DNA from 3 places in the Clostridium sp. HMP27 genome. Region 3 is predicted to be linked to each of the others. Evidence: predicted binding sites of a transcription regulator. Region 3 holds the regulator's gene; each other region holds the start of a gene.

Region 1 (7,764 bases), on a different contig from region 3:
TAGAGTCCCCTCCACGAAGCTCGTACTTAAACATTAAATATGCATCTAGTAAGAAAGCTAATGGAGTAGCAAATGCCACAAAAGTTGTACCAAAAGAAGCATCTAAAGTTTTATTTGTAGTAACTTCAAGAGTAGCAGCTATTTCTGGACAGTTTTTTAAGTCTCTTCTCATCATAAAAAATGCAGTTAATGTTGTTACTATACTCATGGTTATCCAAAGAGGTATACTTGCACTAATTACTGAACTGGCATTTTTAAGGCCTGCTGCCTTTGCAGTTATAGAAGGTGCTCCTTGAATAAAATAGTCCCCAGATAATGCAATGCCATGGCCAAATAAATTCATGGCAGAAGCGGCCCAAACTGCAGGAAGTCCAACCTTTAGAGCAGCTGGAAGCATTATCGCACCAACCAGCGCCACAGCAGGTGAAGGCCATATAATTAAAGAAACAACTGTCATTACAACACCTAAACTCCAAAAGGCAACATTTTTATTTATCATGAGTTTTTTTATAGGACTCATCATAAGTTCATCTGCCCCTATATCGCGAAGAGCCCTAGACATTGCAACAACGAGAGATATAATAGTGATTATGCTCCAAAATTCTTTTCCCGAAGCTATAAGAGAATTAAATATAACTTGTACAGCCTTAACGATGCTTCCAGAAGAAACATATCCTATTATAAATAGCCCTATTATGCAAGGAAGTACTGTATCTTTCTTAAAACCCATGGTTATGATGATTACCAAAACCATAGCAATATAAATATAATGAAGTAGCCCCAATGAAATCATAATTAATTATTCCTCCGATTTATGATTATTTGCACGATTTATTAGCATAACTTAGCAGCAAATATATTTTTAACGCCGCATTCTTCAACTCTTTTAGCTATTTCAGCGGAATCTGTTATATATATACCAAGTTCTTTCATTCTTTCAAAGTACACTGATCCTGAGAATGTATATTTCTTTGACATTCCTTCAGGTGTAGACATTTTTTCTTTAACATAGGAAATAGCATTCCCAGTAGCAAGACAATCAGGTAGTTCAAGCAATTCCATTCCTAAGGAATGTCTTACACTATTAAGGCCTGCAAGAGTTCCGGTTACAATTGCTTCAGTATGTCCAACTAAAAGACCTGCTTTTTCACCAGCGCAGAATAAATTTTCTGCTCCTTCAACCTTTAGATAATTATCTCTTGGAGCCATTGCAAAGTATCTCATAGAGTTGCCTTTTCCACCAGTATAAGGATCTTCATATCTGGCATCTTCAAAACCAGGTATCTTTCTTAATGTTTCAAGATCATAATATGGTGTCATAAGCTTTGCATGACCAGTATCTAAAAGTATTATGTTGTCTTTAAATTGAGGAAGGGCATATTGCTGACAAGCCTTAACATCAAGGTGATCTTCAATAAGCTCCTTAGGAAGAGGGATAACTGCTACGCCTTCTTCATTAAGGGTCTTTTGAATTTCTTCTGAAAGTGATTCTTTATAAAGTTTACAAGAACCGCTCATAGCTCCGATGGATCCATCAGCTTTTTTACCCATAGATTCTTTTATATTAGCAAGCCCTGTGATACTTACTCTTCCACCAAAGCTTGGACAACGTAATATACACATTGCACATCCATTACCATACTTTGAGCAGTTATTCATTGGTCCTGCTGTACCAGTTGTATCGATAAATACATCGGCTTCAAATACATTACCATTTCCATCTTGAACATCTAATATGCGTTCATGAGCAATGTGAAGCTTAGTTATTCTTGCTTTAAATACTACCTTTATACCTAGGTTTATCATATGTCTTAAAACTTCCCCATGAGTTTTGGCAATATCATAAAGATTTGCATGTTTGTGACCAGGGAATTCTATATTAGTATGCCTTGAGCATTTATCACATATTTCAAATAAATCGCCACCGCCCATAGCTATAATTTCTTCTGTAGCAGTATATCTACCATTGTTTCTCATAATACCGCCAACAAGTCCTGTGCCAAGAAGCATATCTGTTCTTTCTAAAACTGTTACCTCTGCACCTGCTTTTCTTGCACTAATGGCTGCTGCACAACCAGCCCATCCGCCTCCAACTACAACAATTTTTTTCATAATTTCCTCCTTAAATAATGCTAAAAATAAAAAAGGCAATTGGATAACCAACCGCCTTGTTCGACAAAAAAACAATATACACTCACAAAACGATAGCTCTCCACCAAATAGGTGACAGTCCACGTACTGTTAATACGTAAACCAGGTATGAATTTAAGAGAAAATTCACCCTTCGGGGCCATCCCCTTTCAATAAGAATCAACGATATCTCTTATACCTCATCTTATTTACTCTTGTCAGGCCCACCTCTATCTACTCGTATTAAATTGTGATAATTATAACATGGGGTGGATAAACATGCAATATATTTTTGGAGTTAGACCCCTGGTTAAAATTGGAATTGATAAGTAGCTAGAAAGATAAGTGGTGCTATCAGCCTTGGAAATAGTAAAGAAATTTCGATAAAATATGAATAGGGTGTTAATTTAATGTTACATGTTTGTTATTTTGATGTTTAAAAATGCGACAAAAAGTGATAAAATACTTATGGTCTATTATTTTATATAGTACAGGGAAGGGAGAAATAATCATGAATTTCAACAAAGGAAAGAAAGATAAACTATTTTCAATGCTTTTAGACAGTTCTGCCAACTTAAAAGAGGGAGGACAATATTTTGTTGATTTTAAGATAAAGGAAGAAAGGCATTTGGATGAATTTCAAAAGCAAATGAAAGACTATGAACATAAGGGTGATAACATAGTTGATGAAATAATAAAGGAGTTAAACAATAGCTTTATTACTCCAATTGAGCGTGAAGATGCTTTGGAACTTGCAGTTCACATGGATAAAGTTCTTGATGGTCTTGAGCATTGTGCAGCTCGCTTTTATATGTTTAACATATATCAAATACACGATTATATGATTGAATTTAGTGAGCTATTAAACAAATGCATAATTGAAATACATAACGCTGTAGAATTGCTTTCACACAAAAAGCTTACAGAAATTAGACAACATTCAGTTAAAATAAAAGAATTTGAACACAAATGTGATATTCTTGAAAGAAAGGCAATAAAAGAGCTTTTCGAAAAAGAAAAGGATGCAATTAAACTCATTCAATATAAGGAGATATATGAACTTCTTGAAAATACTGCGGATGAATGCAAAAAGGTTAGTAAAGCCCTTGAGACAGTAGTAATGAAGAATGCGTAAGGAGAAATAAGATGAGTACAGCATATATTATAATCGGTTTAACCGTTGTTCTTGCATTAGCTTTTGACTTTATTAATGGTTTTCATGATACTGCAAATGCAATTGCAACAGCTGTATCCACAAAGGCATTAAGTCCAAGACGTGCAATTATAATGGCATCATTAATGAATTTTATAGGAGCTATAGCTTTCACTGGAGTTGCAAAAACCATTGCAAAGGATATAGTAAACTTGGACTCTATAGCAAACGGATCGGTAGTTATACTTGCGGCACTTGTTTCTGCCATAGCTTGGAATCTTATTACATGGTATTTTGGAATACCAAGTAGTTCATCCCACGCACTTATAGGCTCAATTGCAGGTGCAGCTATAGCAGCAGCAGGGGTAAGCTCTATAAACTTTAAAGGATTTACATCAATAATTAAGTCGCTTTTAGTATCACCAATACTTGCTTTCTTAGTAGGTTACATTGTGTTTACTATTTTTAAGAACGTATTTAAAAACCTAAATCTTTCTAGAACTAATATAGGATTTAGAAGGGTTCAGGCCATTACAGCAGCAATTCAGGCTTTTGCTCATGGTACAAATGATGCTCAAAAATCTATGGGAATAATAACAATGGCACTTGTAAGCAACAATTTGATAAAATCTGGAGATATTCCACTTTGGGTACAGTTAGCCTGTGCCACAGCAATGGCACTGGGTACTTCCGTTGGAGGGTGGAGAATAATTAAAACCGTTGGAACACAAATTATGAAAATAAAACCTGTTAACGGTGTAGCAGCAGATTTGTCATCAGCTTTAGTAATATTTGGAGCATCTAAAATTGGTCTTCCAGTTAGTACAACCCATGTTATATCATCTTCCATAATGGGAGTAGGTACATCCTACAGAGTAAGAGCAGTAAAATGGGATACAGGAAAAAGAATGATAATAACCTGGTTTATTACACTTCCAATATCAGCGGCATTAGCTGCAGTTATATATATGATAATGAGTATGTTTTTATAGTGCCACCCACATGGCAAGTGGCAAGTGGAAGTAGGAAAGCATCTGCAATACTGCAGGTGCTTATTTTAGTTAGGTACACTAATTTTCTTCAATATGGTCATGTCCCCAAATACAAAGTGATTGCATAACAGGCATAAGGGATAGGCCCTTTTCTGACAAACTATATTCCACCTTTGGAGGAACTTGAGGATATTCCTTGCGAATAATTAATCCATCTGCCTCTAATTCCTTTAACTGATTGCTTAACATTTTATGTGTAATATTACCCAAAGCTTTTTTTAATTGGCCATATCTCAAAACATTTGATTTCCATAACCAAAATAAAATATGCATTTTCCACTTGCCATCGATTAATGACATGGCGTATGAAAATGGCTTAATATCTACAATATTATTACTATTATTATTAATCATTTAATACTCTCCTTTTAGATAGTATCTACCCCAAAAGTGCATACTTTCTTTTTGTTTTGCTTGATTATACAATAGGGACATAAAAAATACAACATGGAGAGGTAATGATATGAAAAACTTATTTGAATATACAACTATTAAAAATATGAAATTAAAAAATAGATTTTTTAAAGCAGCTGTATGGGAAGAACTTGCTACAGAAGATGGACATATGACAGAAGAATTATTTAAAGTTTATGAGGAAATTGCTAAGGGTGGAGTAGGTACAATATTTACGGGATATGCCTATGTTGAAAAGAATGAACAGCCCAATCCACGCATGATGGGCATTTATGATGATAGTTTTATTCCTGAATATAAAAAACTCACAAATATGGCTCATAGCTACCAAGCTAATATTATTATGCAAATTGTATATGGAGGTTCAATGACTCATCTAGTACCACCAAGTCCTGTTATTTGGGGACCTTCTGCTATTAAAAATGAACTAACTGGGATTGTACCAGTAGAGATGAGTAAAGAGGATATTGCCTATTTGATTAAGTCTTATGGAAAGGCAGCGGCAAGAGTTAAGCAGGCAGGTTTTGATGGTGTAGAGCTTCATGCAGCACATGGGTATTTGCTTAGTCAATTTTTATGTCCGCATTACAATACTCGTACAGATGAATATGGTGGAAGTATTGAAAATCGTGCTAGAATCATTCTTGAAATCTATGATGAAATTAGAAAGACAGTAGGAGATGATTTTCCCGTATTTATAAAAATTAATTCTGAGGACTTTATAGAGGATGGATTGACTAATGAAGAAAGCATTATTGTATCTAAGATGCTTGAAGAGGCAGGAATTGGTGGAATTGAGGTTAGCGGGGGTAATGAATCAGCACCAGGTGTTCTTGAAAACAACTTAGGACCAGCAAGGATAAAAGTAGTGCTTTCAAAAGACAGGGAGTCTTATTTTAGAGAACATGCAATGCGACTTACACAAGCCGTGTCTATTCCAATTATTCTCACTGGTGGAAACAGACATATGGAAGTCATGGATGAGATTCTAGGAAGCACTAGTATAGCTTACTTTGCTTTAGGTCGCCCACTAATTAGTGAACCTGATTTGATAAATATATGGGTAAAGGGCGATTACAAAGTGCCTAAATGTGTATCATGCAATCAATGTTATAAACTTTATGGTAAAAGATGTGTTTTAAATCAGAAAAAATAATTAAGATGAGGTGTTAATGTTATGGAAATAATAAATATTAGAAGAAGTACTAGAACATACAAGGAAATAAAAGTAGAAAACGAAAAGATAAGAAAACTTTTAAGAGCAGCTATGCAAGCGCCTTCTGCGTTCAATCAACAAGCATGGGAATTTATAGTTGTTGAAAATAAGGAGACATTAAAAAAGCTTTCAGGGATGAGTGAGTATTCAAAATCTATTGAAAAGTCACCTGTAACAATTATTGTCTTAGGTAACAAAGATAAGATGACAGTACCAGAATGCTGGCAGCAAGATTTGGGAGCAGCCACCGAAAATCTTTTGCTTGAAGCAGTGGAACTTGATTTAGGTGGAGTATGGATGGCGGTTGCACCATTTGAAGATAGGATGAATTATATTAGAGAAATATTTAATCTACCAGAAAACATTATTCCGTACTCAGTTATTCCAGTGGGATATCCAGAGGAAGAAAATAAATTTATAGATAGATATGATGATAACAAAGTTCATTATGAAACATGGTAAACTTAATAAATGGTCTTATGAAGATTTAATCTTGAGATATAGATTCTTCATACAGATATAAAACTTCTTTTAAGAAGATATATTAAGGTAATTAAAAAGAATTAGTTATTATACAATCACTCATATTGGGACAGTTTTCAACTTTCAGCATAAAATGCATGAATAGTTGTTAGCTGTCCCTTTTAGATTCCCAGTCATTGTCAACCACACATAAAACTGCTAAAATGGTTTTAAAATAAGTGGATGAGGTATAATTATTTCTAGTGATTATGACAATAAATGAATTATTGTATGTACAAGCTAAAAGGGGCATTAGCAAGAAAAGAGTTAGAAATAAATTTAAGACAAGAAGGTGAAGTTTTGAACAATTTATACACGCAGACAGAAGATGAAATTATTTATGATAAAAAGGGAAGTATATATGAATTCCGTAAAGGAATTAGTCAGGGTATACCTATTGCAGTAGGATACATTCCTGTATCATTTACATTTGGAATGATGGCGGTTAATGGTGGAATGCCTATTTGGATTGCTATTTTAATATCATTAACAAATCTCACATCAGCTGGGCAATTTGCAGGAACAGCTTTAATAATAGCTAATGCCTCAATTTTTGAAATTACATTAACCACATTTGTAATAAACATTAGATATATGCTAATGTCATTATCACTTTCTCAGAAGATAATATCTCAGATGCCATTACTCCAAAGATGTATTATGGCTTTTGGTATAACAGATGAAACTTTTACAGTGGCTTCTTTAGAAAAAGAAGAAATTAGCTTTCCATATATGATGGGGCTTATTACATGTCCTTACTTTGGATGGGCAATAGGTACAGTACTAGGAGCGGTAACAACTTCCATGCTGCCTAAATCTCTACAAAGTTCTCTGGGAATAGCATTATATGCAATGTTTTTAGCACTTATCGTTCCAGCGGCAAAAAAATCAAAATCAGCTTTAGTGGTTATAATTGTAGCAATTTTTATAAGCTCATTATTTAAATGGGTGCCATACATAAATAAAATATCTGGAGGATGGAGTATTATTATTGCTACTATTATAGCAGCAACTGCAGGAGCAGTACTATTTCCAAGAGAGGATGATGAACTTGAATAAAGTATTAATTTCGGTGCTAGTAATGGCAGTTGTTACATATCTTATAAGAGTTTTTCCTATAGCAATCTTTAAGAAAAAAATACAGTCAAAACTATTTAAATCTTTCTTATATTATGTACCATTTGCAGTACTAGGGGCAATGACCTTTCCAAGTATATTATATTCTACTTCAAACTTATATTTTTCAATAATTGGTACTATAGTTGCGCTTGTCTTAG
Region 2 (7,764 bases), on a different contig from region 3:
CTTAACAGTTATTATGAATGAAAGTTTGGGAAATGATTTGCTTATGCCTTTTTTTATTACATCTGAGGGTAAAAATCCACTCCATTTTTTAAATGCTCGGGTAAAGCCATCTATTGACTGATAACCATATTTAAAAGCAACATCCGTTACTTTTTCTCCATATAACAAATCCTTATTTGCTTCTGATAATTTTCTATTTTTTATATATTCACTAAGCGTCAATCCTGAAAGATAAAAAAATATCTTTCTAAAGTGATAGTCGGAAACCCCAGCATATTCAGAAATTAATTCAATAGATAGGTCATCAGTTAAATACTCCTCAATATAGTCAATCACATGATTTAATTCCTTTAACATTATCTCCCTCCTTTTCATGTATACATAATACCAAAGTTATTTTAAGGATGCTCGACCTTTTTAACATAAAAAATATCGAATAATCTAAAATCACTATATGTAATTAGTTTTATTTTTCCAACTTCACAAAAGTATTAATTGACCTATTTTATTACATTCCTCAGCAAACCAAATAGCTTTATCTGCTCCTACTGCTATTCCATGGGGTTCTGAATTTGCTGTAGGAATCTCATATTCAATAATCTCTCCACTTGTTGTAATCCTACCTATTTGATTGTTTCCCCATTGTGTAAACCAAAGTGCTCCATCACTACCAGTAATAATTGCATGCGGTCTGGCATTTGCAGTTTTCAAGTCATATTCATTAATAGTTCCTTCTGTCGTAATTCTACCTATTTTATTCGCTTTATTTTCTGTAAACCATAGAGCTTTATCAATACCTACAGTAGTTCCATATGGACCTGATTGAGATGTCGGAATGGAATATTCATTAATCTTTATATTCATTAAATTGTAACTCCTTATATTTCATAAATTTTCTCTTATTGAACAATGTCAAATAATTTTTTCCTAAGCCATATATAATTTATTAGAAATTATATTAAAATGTTTATTAAGTTAATAATGAAATCATAAAAAATCCCCTCCATATTTACTGGAGAGGATGTCAATTGTTTTCATATCTAAAAATACCCTTAAATGCTATAGAATGTACGTAATCCTATAGAAAAGCTGATAACTCAACTTTAATCCATTAATTTTCTCACACTTCTTAAAATAGCAAAAATATTATAATAGTGCTATACATAAAAGGTATATTATTAACTAATCATCCACTCCAGCGCATAACAAAAAAACACAACCTTGTGCTTATTATAAAATTAGGCTTCAAAGTGAATTAGTAAACCATAGCTAATATAATACCTCCCATTCTTAAAACTTAAAGAAATTATATCAATAATAAATTTGATTTGTCAAATGCAAATTATTTCTCCAACTATAATTCTACCAATGAACTTTTCTATATTAATAAGATTATTCATTAACCTAATTTATCACCCTTTTTGACAGACTGTTCTGGTTGGATTAATACCACTCCTTGCTCAGCATAAATTCCTAGTACTAATACTTCTGACATAAAATCGGCAATTTGTCTTGACGGAAAATTTACTACTCCCAAAACTTGTTTATTAATAAGTTCTTCTTTTTTATAGCATTTGGTAATTTGAGCGCTTGATTTCTTTATACCAATTTCATCACCAAAATCTACCCATAATTTGTAAGCAGGTTTTTTTGCTTTTTCAAAAAATTCTACCTTAACAATTTCTCCAACTCTAATATCCAATTTCATAAGATCTTCAAAGTTAGCCATATTAACACCCTCCTATAAACATTATAAGTTTCTAGATTTAAAATCGCATATAAATTAGTGATTTATTAACCGGAATATATAAATTCAATCTACTGCGAAAAGTAAACAACTCTTTAGTTCAAATATTACCTCATATAAATCTCATGAGATTTATATTATATATTAAATTTAAGTAGATTTCTTTTCTCAAATCAAGTTATTACTTATCTGTTTTTCGGGCCTTCATTCTATAATCTAATGGTGTATTCTTCTCATACAATTTAAACACTCTTGTAAGAGAAGAATTGTGATTATAACCTACTTCATTTGCAACTTGTATTATACCTAAATTAGTATCTCGTAAAAGTTCTTTTGCTCTTTGCACCCTCAACCTTTGTATATATTCAGTAGTTGAAACACCCATATTCTTTTTAAACCATTCACTATAATAAGTAAAATTATAATGTTCAATATTTGCCAAGGCTTCCAAATCAATGTTTTCATTGTAATGTTCATGAATATATTTAACTGAACTTGGCAAGTTTTTTTCAAATATAAAAGGACTAAAATAATGGTATAGCTTCGATAAGCTTTCACCATTATAACAATTATCCTCGAGTTCATTTAGTATTAAAAACCTAATTGCTTTCCATTTCTCATCTAAAGAAAGTTCAATACCATCTCTAGCTATAGTCATATCATTGGCGTTAAGCATATAATGTGGTATATCTAAAACCAAAAACTCATTAGGTTTGCCTGATTTAAATGTATGTGTATTACTTGGAGGCAAAAAAAACAAATGTTGGTCATCAAGTCCAAGTTTTTTATGTTCAGTTTTAATATCCATACTTCCACTAATGGGCAGTATTAGTTGAGCATAGCTATGTAAATGAGTAATTATCATGTCCTTATATACTCTGCGTTCACTAAAAATACCGTTCAATTAAACCACCACTATCCCTTCAAAGTATAAACTCTCAATCAGCCTATCTGATTATTATTTTAATTAATTTTAGTTTATCTCAACAACTTTAAAAAAACTAGTTAGAATAGTTTTTTAACTATTCCAGCTAGCTCTTTTGCATTTTCCTCTTTCATTCTTTTGCGAAAACAATTCTATTTCACTGCTTGTAGGAATGCTTCATATTTTTCCCTTTTTATAGAAATATTTAGAATAAAATTTTGCATTTAAACAAAACTAACTTTGAAGTTATACAAAATAATTTTTGAAAGGAGATCTAGTTTATGAAGGCTCTCGTTTATAACGGATATAAAAACGTTCAGGTTGATAATGTAAAAGATCCAGTAATAGAAAAAAATGATGATATTATTGTCAAGATAACCTCTACAGCTATTTGCGGTTCTGATCTTCACTTAATTCACAGCAGGGTTCGCAATCTTCCCCATGGTTTTGTATTAGGTCACGAAGCCATGGGAATTGTTGAGGAGGCAGGCAAGGATGTAGTTAATGTTAAAAAAGGAGACAAAATAATCGTGCCATTCCCTGTTGCCTGCGGTCACTGCTGGTACTGCGAACACGGTCATTGGAGCCAGTGTGATAATTCAAATCCAAATGGCGAGGCAGGCGGAATGTTTGGCTATAGTGAATCCTATGGTGGATACGATGGAGGTCAGGCGGAATATCTTCGTGTGCCTTATGCTAATGTTGGTCCTAAAGTAATTCCTGAGGATTTAACTGATGAGCAGGTTTTATTTTTAACAGACATCTTGCCTACCTCATTTTGGGGAGTAGATATGGCAGGAGTAAAGCCTGGAGACACTGTTGTAGTTTTAGGCTGTGGCCCTGTAGGATTATTAACTATAAAATGGTGTATTTTGAAAGGCGCTAAAAGAATTATTGCAGTAGATAGAGTTCCCTATAGACTTAACCACGCCAAACGCTACGGAGTTGAAATTGTGAATATCGAAGATCATGATAATACTGGGCTTTATCTTAAGGAAATCACTCACGGAGGCGCTGATGAGGTTATTGATTGTGTAGGAATGGATGGAGCAATGTCTGTAGTAGAAGCTGCAGAAAGCTTTTTAAAGCTTCAGGCTGGCTCAAAATCTGCCATAGAAATAGCCTCGGAGGCAGTACGAAAGTGTGGAACTGTTATGATGGTTGGAGTTTATGGAGGAAGATACAATCTCTTCCCTCTTGGTAATTTCTTTGCAAGAAATATAACCTTAAAAATGGGTCAATGTCCTGCTCATGCATATGTAGACCCTATTCTTGAACTTATAAAACAGGGAAAATTTGATGCCACAGATATAATTACTCACAAACTTTCTCTTGATAAAGGAGATCATGCTTATAAAATATTTGATGAAAAGCTGGATAACTGCATAAAAGTTGTTTTAAAGCCTTAGTTAATACCTATAAAAAAGGTCAATCTAAAAATGTAGATCGCAGAATTGTCATCTTTATTTGAAGAAGCTGTCACATTAGCATGAAAACTTGCTAACGCGACAGCGTTTTTTAGATGTTTTATAAAAATTTTAACTATGCTGTAATGCTATTGAATTTTATCCTATGCCACCTAAGTATTCTTCACACACTCCCTCCTAGCATCTGCAGCTTCTTCTTCAGCTATTATTAGCTCTCCGATTTCACCTTGAGGCACATAAAAAAACACATCTTAAAAAACAAATATTATTCTAAAATATAACTTTTTTATTACTTTTAGGTTTAAAATCTCATTTTTTAGCAAACCATATATTGTGTTCGCAAATATATGCAAAAGGAAGGTGTATCGCCTGTGTCTAAAGAAGTTGAAGTTAGCAAATATAATTTGGATCAGGAGAAGCTAAAAAAACTGGAAGAGTATATTGATGGTCTTGAGGTAAAAGAAGGTGAACTCATAAACATACTTCATGAAGCTCAAGATATTTTCGGATACCTACCAGAAGAACTCCAATTATTTATTTCTAGAAAACTTGGAATTAGTGCAGCAAAAGTTTTTGGTGTAGTAACATTCTACTCCTTCTTCACTATGGAGCCAAAAGGAAAGCATGTAATAAGTGTTTGTATGGGAACTGCTTGTTTTGTTAAAGGTGCGGATAAAATACTTAATGAATTTAGAAAGCTCCTTAATATAAAAGAAGGAAGTTCAACCAAGGATGGAATGTTTACAATAGATACCTTAAGGTGTGTTGGAGCCTGTGGCTTAGCGCCAGTTGTTATAGTTGATGGAAAAGTGTTTGGAAGAGTAAAGGTTGAAGATGTTCAAAATATTATCAAGCAATATAGTACAGAAGATGCACTAGTTGGCTCAAAGTAGTTTCTCGAAGGGGAGGATTAAGATGGTAAAAATAAATTCATTTCAGGAATTAAAGACCTTAAGTGAAAAATCAAAAGCCTTACTTGCAAACCGAAGCAGAGAAAGTGGAAAAAAAGATACTGATGATAAGACTATAGATATAATGGTATGCGGCGGAACAGGATGTCAGGCCTCTGGCGGTATTGAAGTTGTAAAGGTTTTAGAAGAAGAACGTGATGCAGCAGGGCTAAGAGACAAAGTAAAAATTGTTACTACAGGTTGTTTTGGCTTTTGCGAAAAAGGCCCAATAGTAAAGGTTATGCCAGAAAATATTTTTTACATAGAAGTTAATGAAGAAAAGGCTAGAAAAATATTTCAAGAACATATACTGAACGGAAAAGTTGTTGAAGACTGCTTATACAAAGACCCTGCTACCCATCAGCACCTTGATAAACAAAATGATCTTCCCTTTTATAAGAAGCAGATTAGAATTGCTCTTAGAAATTGTGGACTCATCAATCCAGAAGATATTCATGAATACATTGCAGTTGAAGGATATCAGGCACTTGGAAAGGCACTGTTTGAAATGACTCCTGATACTGTAATTGATGTAGTCAAACGCAGCGGTTTAAGAGGTAGAGGGGGCGGCGGATTTCCAACAGGAGTAAAATGGGAAATGACAAGAAAGTCTGAAAACAAAGTAAAGTATGTAATTTGTAATGCAGATGAAGGTGATCCTGGTGCTTTTATGGACAGAAGCATCCTTGAAGGTGACCCCCATTCTGTAATTGAATCAATGATGTTAACAGGTTACTGTATAGGTTCTTCTCAGGGCTTCATATATATTAGAGCAGAATATCCCCTTGCTATACAAAGACTTAGAATAGCTATTAAACAGGCCTATGATTTGGGTCTTCTTGGAAAGAATATACTTGGCAGCGATTTTTCCTTTGATATAAAGCTTAAATACGGGGCTGGTGCTTTTATCTGCGGCGAAGAAACTGCACTGATTAATTCTATAGAAGGAGGCCGTGGTGAGCCAACAGTGAAACCTCCATTCCCATCACAGATTGGTCTGTGGAAACGCCCTACAAATATCAACAATGTTGAAACTTTAGCAAACATCCCTCCAATTTTATTAAAAGGTGCCGAATGGTTTAGCTCTATAGGTACTGAAAAAAGTAAGGGAACTAAAGTTTTTGCCCTGGCAGGAAAAATTAATAACGTGGGACTTGTGGAAGTACCAATGGGAATTACTTTAAGAGAAATCATCTATGATCTTGGAGGAGGCATAGTTAATAACCGTAAGTTTAAAGCAGTTCAAACTGGAGGTCCTTCAGGTGGCTGCATACCTGCAGATAGCCTTGACACTCCAATAGATTACGAAAGTTTAGGCGACATAGGTTCAATGATGGGCTCCGGTGGTATGATAGTCATGGATGAAGACGATTGTATGGTTAATATATCAAAATTCTACTTAGAGTTTTCAGTTGATGAATCCTGCGGCAAATGTACTGCCTGCAGAATCGGGAACCAAAGAATGCTTGAAATTTTAAAGGATATTACTGAAGGCAAAGGAACAATGGAACACCTTGAGGGTTTAAAAGACCTTGGATATATAATAAAAGATTCTTCATTATGCGGACTTGGTCAATCTTCTCCAAATCCTATATTAAGTACAATGAAGTTTTTCTGGGATGAATATGTGGCTCATGTAGTAGATAAAAACTGTCCTGCAGGAGTGTGTACGGCACTTTCAAAATACCACATCGACCCTGAGAAATGTATCGGCTGTACCGCTTGTTCAAAGGTATGCCCTGTTAATGCAATTACAGGATCATTGAAAAAAGCACATGCGGTGAATAAAGATATATGTATAAAATGTGGTGCTTGTGAATCCACCTGTAAATTTAAGGCCATATCCCGAAAATAGTAACTTAAGGAGGAAAAATCATGGAAAGTAATTTAGATAAACCTACGGAGCTTAGTACAGAAACTGTATCTTTAACTATAAATGGTTATAAAATAACCGTGCCAAAAGGTACTACAATTCTATATGCTGCTCGTCAGGCTCAAATAAATATCCCTACACTATGCTATCTTGATCTTCATGATATCAAGATGGTAAATAGAACTGCTTCCTGTAGAGTTTGCCTTGTAGAAGTAGAGGGACGTAGAAATCTTGCACCTTCCTGCTCAACTGAGGCCACAGAAGGAATGGTTGTAAAAACGGATACTCCTCGTGCAATAAAAGCTAGGCGCGCCATGGTAGAGCTTCTACTGTCAGATCACCCTACTGACTGTTTAGTATGCGAAAAGAACACAACCTGCCAGCTTCAACAATTGGCAGCTGATTTGGGCATAAGAAAAATAAGGTATAAAGGAGAAATGTCCAATTATCCAAAAGACTCTTCAAGCGGTGCTCTTTATAGAAATCTTGATAAATGTATAATGTGTAGAAGATGCGAAACAATGTGTAATGAGGTTCAAACTTGTAACATATACTCTGCCGTTGACAGAGGTTTTGAAACCGTGGTTTCACCGGCTTTTGGAAGACCAATGCTTGATACAATGTGCACATTTTGCGGCCAATGTGTTCAGGTTTGCCCAACGGCTGCACTAACTGAAGTCAGCAATGTATCAAAAGTGTGGGAAGTACTTGCTGATCCTGATAGATATGTTATAGTTCAGACTGCACCAGCTATCAGAGTTGCTTTAGGTGAAAAATTTGATATGGAACCAGGAACTATAGTAACAGGAAAAATGGTAGCTGCCCTTAGAAGATTAGGTTTT
Region 3 (7,764 bases):
TTGAATTAGTAGGAATACCTTCTCCAGAAACGAGGATTAAGGATTATCCCCATCAATTAAGTGGAGGTATGAGGCAGCGTGTAATGATTGCTATGGCTCTTACTTGTAATCCAGAACTTTTAATTGCAGATGAGCCAACTACTGCACTAGATGTTACAATACAAGCTCAGATATTAGATTTAATGGTTAAGCTTAAGGAAAAACTAGGTACATCAATACTTTTAATAACTCATGATTTAGGGGTAGTTGCAGAAACGGCTGATAAGGTTGTAGTCATGTATTGTGGAAAGGTTGTTGAAAATGGAACAGTAGATGAAATTTTTGAAAATCCAATGCATCCATATACCCAGGGATTGTTAAATTCTATTCCTAAGATAGATGAGGAGTGTGAAAAATTATTTATGATACCTGGGATGGTTCCCAATCCTTTAGAAATGCCTGAAGGTTGTGCGTTCAGTAGTAGATGTAGTAAATGTAGTGAGAGATGCACATCAAAAGAGCCTCCTCTGATAGATCAAAATGGAAGACAAGTAAGATGCTTTTTGTATAGTAGCAAAGAAAGGGGGAAGGTATAACTATGGAACTTTTGATGGAAGTAAAAAACTTAAAGAAATACTTTCCTGTGCAATCTGGATTTTTGAGCAGCAATAAGGGATATGTTAAAGCTGTGGATGATGTAAGTTTTAATATATATAAAGGAGAAACCTTAGGCTTAGTAGGAGAATCAGGCTGTGGTAAATCTACTACTGGCAGAATGCTTGTAAATTTGATGAATCCAACCAGCGGTAATGTATTATTTGAAGGTAAGGATATAAGAGAGCTAAGCAAAAGAGATAAAAGAAGTCTAAGTAAAAATATACAAATAATATTCCAAGATCCATATGCATCTTTAAATCCTAGAATGACAATAGGAGATATAATAGCTGAGCCTATGAAAATAAATAAGATAGCAGAAAGCACAGAAATAGAAAAAAGAGTTTTAAATCTATTAAATTACGTAGGACTTGCAAGCTATCATAAAGACAGATATCCTCATGAATTTAGTGGTGGACAAAGACAAAGGGTTGGAATAGCAAGAGCAATTTCTGTAAATCCAAAACTTATAGTTTGTGATGAGGCAGTATCAGCGCTGGATGTTTCTATACAAGCTCAAGTTTTAAATTTGCTACATGATCTTCAAAAAGAATTCGATTTAACATATCTCTTTATAGCTCATGGTTTAAATGTTGTGAAGCATGTTAGTAATAGAGTAGGGGTAATGTATTTAGGAAAACTTGTAGAGATAGCAAATGATAAGAAATTATATGATGCTCCAAAACATCCATATACTCAGGCGCTTCTCTCTGCAATTCCTGTGCCTAATCCTAAAGTGCAAAAGGAAAGAGTTATATTAAAGGGAGATGTACCGAGTCCTTTAAACCCTCCGTCTGGCTGCAGGTTTCATACTAGATGCCCTAAGTGCATGGATATATGTAAGGTGGAGGAACCTAAAATGATAGAGATTGAGGAAAGACATAGTGTAGCCTGCCACTTGTATAATAGTTAATATTCTAAGGTGAAAGTCGACAGAGGTCGGCTTTCTGTATTTTTGTCATCAGATTATTATATAACATAAATGCATATGATATAATTAATGAAGTGAACTAAGGCGTATTTTATACATATAAAACTTGAAGAGAAGGATTATTATTTAATAATGTGGAGGTAAACATATGAATAAAAGTATAGGTTTTATAGGATGTGGCAACATGGGGCAAGCTATCATTGGAGGATTAGTTAAATCTAATATTGTTGAAAACAAAAAAATACTAGTAAGCAATCCTACTATGCCTGAACTTGAAAAGGTGAAGAGTGAACACGGAGTGCTTATTACTACTAATAATAGAGACGTTGCTGAGCTTAGCGACATTATAATACTTGCAGTAAAGCCTAATAAACATAAGGAAGTAATAGATGAAATAAAAGAGACTGTTAAAAAAGATGCAATTATTATTACCATAGGAGCAGGGATTTCCATAGATTTTTTAAAGGAGTCTTTTAATACTGTAAATAAATTTGTGAAGGTTATGCCAAATACTCCAGCTTTAGTAGGAGAAGGTATGGCAGCAATATGTCATGATGGGTCTCTAACTAAGGAAGAAGAAAAAGAAGTATCTTTGATATTTGAAAGTTTGGGAAAAGTAGAGTGGGTGGAAGAAAGACTTATGGATGCAGTAACTTCTATAAGTGGCTCTTCACCTGCTTATGTATATATGTTCATAGAGGCTTTAGCAGATGGCGGAGTTATGCAAGGACTTACTAGAGACAAAGCTTATAAAATGGCGGCTCAAGCAGTGCTTGGTTCTGCAAAAATGGTTCTTGAAACAGGAGAGCATCCAGGACAATTGAAAGATAAGGTGTGTTCACCAGGAGGAACTACAATTGAAGCTGTATATTCCTTAGAAAAGAATAATTTTAGAGGAACTATAATTGAAGCAGTAAAAGTCTGTGGAGAAAAATCTAAAAAGATGAGTGGTAAGTAAAAAAGTTGCCTTTGAGGCAACTTTTTTAAAAGTGCATTCCGTTCTCGTAGTAACTGCTTTCTTTAAATGCGGTAAACATTATGTCGACACTTTCATGACCGGTTTCAAGCACGTGCTTTGTCACTATACCAGCAACCATATCTTGGGTTTGTTGCCCTCTATCAAACCAGCCTATTTCAACAAAAGCATAAGGAGCTACAACTTCACCATCTTTTATTAAAGTAGTAGGTATAAGTTCTATGGTAAAGTATTCTCTAGGGCATTTTAAAAGAGTTTGAAGCTCATCTACCATATCTTTGCTTATTTTGCATACTTCAGATTCCTTAAGACCTCTAATTTTTATCTGTGGCATAACTTTCCTCTCCTTTAAATAAAGTATTTTTTTCTTTTTGTTTTGATATATTCATATGGTTGGTTCCCCATATACCACCAAGTATTAGTAGAGAACCTATTATATGATAAGTATAAAACTTTTCTTTCAAAAATACTACACCTGCTACTATAGATACTATAGTAGATAAGTTTGTAAAAACTACAGATTTTGAAGCTTCTAATTTTGATAAACTATAATTTACAAGAAAGAAGGCTACAACTGATGAAAGTAATCCTAAATAAAATATTGATATTAAAAAGTCTTTAGACTTTAGTGGGGCGAAATAATTTATTAGGGTTCCATTTACTAAATGAGTGGATAAGGATAAAAAGTTAAAGGTTAGTGCTGCTATACCCATCATAAAGTAAGTGATTTCAAAAGAAGAAAATCTTATAGAAACCTTCCTGGAAAGTATGTTAAAAACAGATGCAGAAATAACTGCGCCTAGTAAAAGAAATGTTCCTAAAACACTATTTGAGCTATTACTGTTTCCGTTATATATTGTAATGAGTACTACTCCAATCACTGATAAAACTATAAAAATCCACTGATATATGTTGGATTTCTCATTTAAGAAATATATAGCTGCAATTGTTACACATATGGGAATTAGGGCTATCATAATTCCAGCTTGGGAACTAGAGGAAAATTTAAGTCCGTAGGTTTCAAAAATAAAATAAAAAACAGGCTGAGCTAGTGCAACTAAGAATAAAGGTTTTAAGTTTTTGTTTTTGTAATTTACGGTTACTGCTTTAAATAATATTAGTAAAGACATAAATATAAACCCAACTAAAAACCTATATGATAATAGTTCAAAGGGAGAAGAGTGATTAAGAGCTTTTTTAGAAAATAAAAAGCTAAGTCCAAATATGGTAGCATAGCATATAGATGCAATATATGGTAGAAATTCTTTTTTAGAATTCATAAGGTTACCTCCTGATATTTTTATTGTACATAAAAATTAGTTTAGATGAAGAGGTCTTCACCTAAACTTTACAAACTTATTTTAAAATTATTGATCCTCGGATAAGTGGTTTTCCCATTCCTCGTATAGATTTTCGATTTCTTCTTGAATTTTAAGGATCTGTTTATTTACGTCCTCACTTTTTAAAGGATCAGAATAAACTTCTTCAAGACATAGTTGATTTTGAAGATCTACAAGCAACTCTTCTTTATCAGTTATGGAGCCTTCAATATGCTTAACTTTAAGCTTTTTCTCTTTTTCAGCTTTTTCTATATCACGTTTTTTCTTCTTTTCTAGATGTATCTGAGTTTTAGTCTTACCTTCTTGTTCTTCTTCTATCATAAATCTATGTGGATTTTTCTTCTTTTCTATATAGTAAGAATAATTGCCAAGGTATTCCTTAACTCCATCTTGGTTTAACTCGTATATTTTGTTAATAACTTTATTTAGAAAATATCTGTCATGAGAGATAACTAAAACAGTTCCATCGTAATCCATTATGGCATCTTCAAGTGCTTCACGAGACATAATATCTAAATGATTAGTTGGTTCATCTAAAAGTAAAAAGTTAGATTTAGAAAGCATGAGCTTTAGTAAATTGATTCTACACTTTTCTCCACCACTTAATTTCTTTATTTCTTTAAATACATCGTCACCAGTAAATAAAAAGGCTGCCAGTGCACTTCTGATTTGTGTGGTGGTCATATCTGGGAACTCATCCCATACTTCATCAAGTATTGTTTTTTCAAGGTTTAAATCAGATTGCTCTTGATCATAGTAGCCTAAAAATACATTTTTACCAAGTAGTTTTAAGCCCGTATCAGCATTGATGTTATCCATGATTATTTTAAGCAAGGTGGTCTTACCCCTACCGTTTTCACCTATGAGAGCTACTTTTTCTTCACGTCTAATATCTAAGTTTAAGTCTTCAAAAAGTAACTTATCACCATAGCTTTTACTCATATTTTCTACGTGAAGTACATCATTACCGCTTTTTATAAGAGTAGAAAAGGTGATTTTAGCAGCTTTAGGATTTCTATCAGGAGCATCAATTCTGTCTATCTTATCTAGAGCCTTTTGTCTGCTTTCTGCAGCTTTTATACTTTTTTCACGATTAAAGGATCTAAACTTCTCTATAATTTCTTCCTGCCTTTTAATTTCAGCTTGTTGCAAATTAAAAGCTTTTAGTTTTACATCATAATCTTTTTTCTTATAATCAATAAATTTAGTATAATTACCATCATAAGAATTCATGCGGCCGTTTAAAAGTTCCATTGTTCTATTGGTTATTGCATCTAAGAAAAATCTATCATGAGATATGATTATAATGGTTCCTTTATATGTCTTTAAATAATCTTCTAACCATTCAATTGCCTCTAAGTCCAAATGATTAGTAGGTTCGTCAAGTAATAATATTTGAGGATTTGTTAGTAGGAGTTTACACAAGGATACTCTTGTCTTTTGGCCTCCGCTTAGAAGATTTATGGTTTTATCAAAATCTTGTTCAGTGAATCCAAGTCCTTTTAATACCTTACTTATTTCACCTTTATAGGTGTACCCGCCACGATTATTATATAACTCTGTAGCTACAGAGTAATCTTTTATTATTTTATTATGATATTCTTCATTAGATGGGTCATAGGGTTCGTTCATTTTTATTTCTAAATTTCTCATTTTGTTTTCAAGGTTTATTATATCTTCAAACACCTTAAGCATTTCGTCATATATTGTATTGTTAGAATCTAAGGAAAGATGCTGAGAAAGATAACCTAAATTTTTATTCTTATCTATAAATAACTCTCCGCTATCGTATTCCATAGTTCCTATTAGTATTTTAAATAATGTAGATTTACCGGCGCCGTTAGGACCTATAAGCCCAATCTTATCACCTTCATTTACACTAAAAGTAACATTATCTAATATAATATCTATTCCAAAAGTCTTATGAATTTCCTTTGAACTTAAAACTATCATTATTAATTCACCTCTTTACCATTACTATTGTACTATGTAAAGCTAAATTTTTGTAGGTATAAATTATTTTATAAATATTTATTAATAATTTCGCTATATTTTTCACAATATATTATAGTATAGAAATAAAAATTGTGGTAAAATATAAAGATGATTAAAATAAGATTTAAGAGGTGTAGTGATGGACAAGAAAAAAGATATATCAATGGCTGTAATAAAAAGACTGCCTAAATACCATAGATATCTTGGGGATTTACTTAAAAATGAAGTTGATAGAATTTCCTCAAAAGAATTAAGTAAAAAAATAGGCTTCACTGCTTCTCAAATTAGACAAGATTTTAACTGCTTTGGTGATTTTGGACAGCAAGGTTATGGATATAATGTTAAAGAATTATATAACCAAATAAGTGGAATATTAGGTCTTACCAGAGAGTATAAAACTATAATAGTAGGGGCAGGAAATATAGGGCAGGCAATAGCGAATTATACTAAATTTGATAGACTGGGTTTTAACTTGCAGGCTATATTTGATATAAATCCTAAACTTGTAGGACTAAAAATAAGAGATATCGAGATAAACGATATAGATGGTTTGGAAGATTATTTAAAGAAAAATTCAACAGATGTTGGAGTAATATGTGTTCCAAGTAAAGCGGCCCAAAATGTTGCAGATATATTTGTAAGAAATGGCATTAAGAGCATATGGAACTTTGCTCCAATTGATTTAAAGGTTCCGGAAGAAGTACACACTGAAAATGTCCATTTAAGCGAAAGCTTACTTACTTTAAGTTATTTAATGAGCCAGGATGAGAATTAAAAGAAAAATAATTAAGTTTGTGGAAAAATGTCGTTTGTTTAATTTTAAACAATTTAATGTGTTATAAATCAATATAATTTGGAATAAACTAATGTTATTTCCAAATTATTTTTTTAATTTATTTAAAAAAATATAAACTTTTTTGTTGAAAAGTAAATTTCTACGTTATATAATAAAAATGAGTATAGATATTTTATTTTTTATAAATGTTTGTTATAATATTAACAAGATTTATAAAAAAATTATAGGGAGGACAATTTGATATGGAATTTAAAAATGTTATCCTTGAAAAAGAAGGCAAGGTTGCTATTGTTAAAATCAATAGACCTCAAGCTTTAAATGCACTAAATTCAGAAACTTTAAAGGAATTAGACATAATAGTTGATGATTTAGCAAATGATAATGAAGTATTAGCAGTTATACTTACTGGTGGTGGAGATAAGGCATTTGTAGCAGGTGCAGATATCACTGAAATGAAAGAGTTAAACACAATGGAAGGCAGGAAATTCGGAATACTTGGAAATAAAGTATTCAGAAAGTTAGAAACTTTAGAAAAACCTGTTATAGCAGCTATTCATGGATTTGCTCTTGGTGGCGGATGCGAAATAGCTATGGCTTGTGATATAAGAATAGCTACTACAAAGGCAAAATTTGGACAACCAGAAGTTGGCCTAGGAATTACTCCAGGTTTTGGTGGAACTCAAAGATTACCAAGACTTGTAGGAATGGGAATGGCTAAACAGTTAATATATACTGCAGACATAATAAATGCTGAAGAAGCTTTAAGAATTGGACTTGTAAATAAAGTTGTAGAAGTAGAAAGTCTAATGGATGAAGCTAAAGCTTTAGCTAATAAAATAGCAGCAAATGCACCTGTAGCTGTAATGCTTTCTAAAGCAGCTATAAACAGAGGAATGCAATGTGATATAGATACAGCGTTATCCTACGAATCAGAAGTGTTTGGAGAATGTTTCTCAACTGAAGACCAGACAGAAGGTATGACAGCATTTGTTGAAAAGAGAAAAGAAAAGAACTTCAAAAATAGATAGGAGGTAAAGTATAATGAATTTTTCATTAACAAGAGAACAAGAATTTGTAAGACAGATGGTAAGAG

The links. Region 3 encodes Rex, which represses fermentation and respiration genes when NADH is low (regulators of the CRP and FNR family bind a similar motif). Its sites were predicted from a motif close to ATTGTTAANNNNTTAACAAT; they were not measured.
Region 1: a site for Rex is predicted at 2,378-2,397, ahead of DP68_RS12990 (DUF47 domain-containing protein). Genes of this name have one in related genera too.
Region 2: a site for Rex is predicted at 4,199-4,218, ahead of DP68_RS01865 (NAD(P)H-dependent oxidoreductase subunit E). Genes of this name have one in related genera too.

What each region holds. Positions count from the first base shown of each region.
Region 1 covers NZ_JMFY01000026.1:34,428-42,191, forward strand. Annotated here, with positions in the region: gene DP68_RS12980 (hypothetical protein) at 1-793, opposite strand, end outside; gene DP68_RS12985 (FAD-dependent oxidoreductase) at 835-2,112, opposite strand; lysine riboswitch at 2,198-2,371, opposite strand; gene DP68_RS12990 (DUF47 domain-containing protein) at 2,642-3,265, shown strand; gene DP68_RS12995 (inorganic phosphate transporter) at 3,277-4,275, shown strand; gene DP68_RS13000 (helix-turn-helix domain-containing protein) at 4,354-4,689, opposite strand; gene DP68_RS13005 (NADH:flavin oxidoreductase) at 4,799-5,905, shown strand; gene DP68_RS13010 (nitroreductase family protein) at 5,927-6,427, shown strand; gene DP68_RS13015 (AzlC family ABC transporter permease) at 6,707-7,546, shown strand; gene DP68_RS13020 (AzlD domain-containing protein) at 7,539-7,764, shown strand, end outside.
Region 2 covers NZ_JMFY01000002.1:99,260-107,023, reverse strand. Annotated here, with positions in the region: gene DP68_RS01890 (AraC family transcriptional regulator) at 1-357, opposite strand, end outside; gene DP68_RS01885 (hypothetical protein) at 481-864, opposite strand; gene DP68_RS01880 (tRNA-binding protein) at 1,400-1,729, opposite strand; gene DP68_RS01875 (AraC family transcriptional regulator) at 1,929-2,651, opposite strand; gene DP68_RS01870 (zinc-dependent alcohol dehydrogenase) at 2,954-4,081, shown strand; gene DP68_RS01865 (NAD(P)H-dependent oxidoreductase subunit E) at 4,471-4,992, shown strand; gene DP68_RS01860 (NADH-quinone oxidoreductase subunit NuoF) at 5,015-6,904, shown strand; gene DP68_RS01855 (NADH-dependent [FeFe] hydrogenase, group A6) at 6,925-7,764, shown strand, end outside.
Region 3 covers NZ_JMFY01000012.1:104,252-112,015, forward strand. Annotated here, with positions in the region: gene DP68_RS05885 (ABC transporter ATP-binding protein) at 1-575, shown strand, start outside; gene DP68_RS05890 (dipeptide ABC transporter ATP-binding protein) at 578-1,546, shown strand; gene proC (pyrroline-5-carboxylate reductase) at 1,713-2,522, shown strand; gene DP68_RS05900 (DUF1904 domain-containing protein) at 2,548-2,874, opposite strand; gene DP68_RS05905 (DMT family transporter) at 2,855-3,820, opposite strand; gene abc-f (ribosomal protection-like ABC-F family protein) at 3,908-5,833, opposite strand; gene DP68_RS05915 (redox-sensing transcriptional repressor Rex) at 6,015-6,650, shown strand; gene DP68_RS05920 (short-chain-enoyl-CoA hydratase) at 6,914-7,699, shown strand; partial or broken gene DP68_RS05925 (acyl-CoA dehydrogenase family protein) at 7,713-7,764, shown strand, end outside.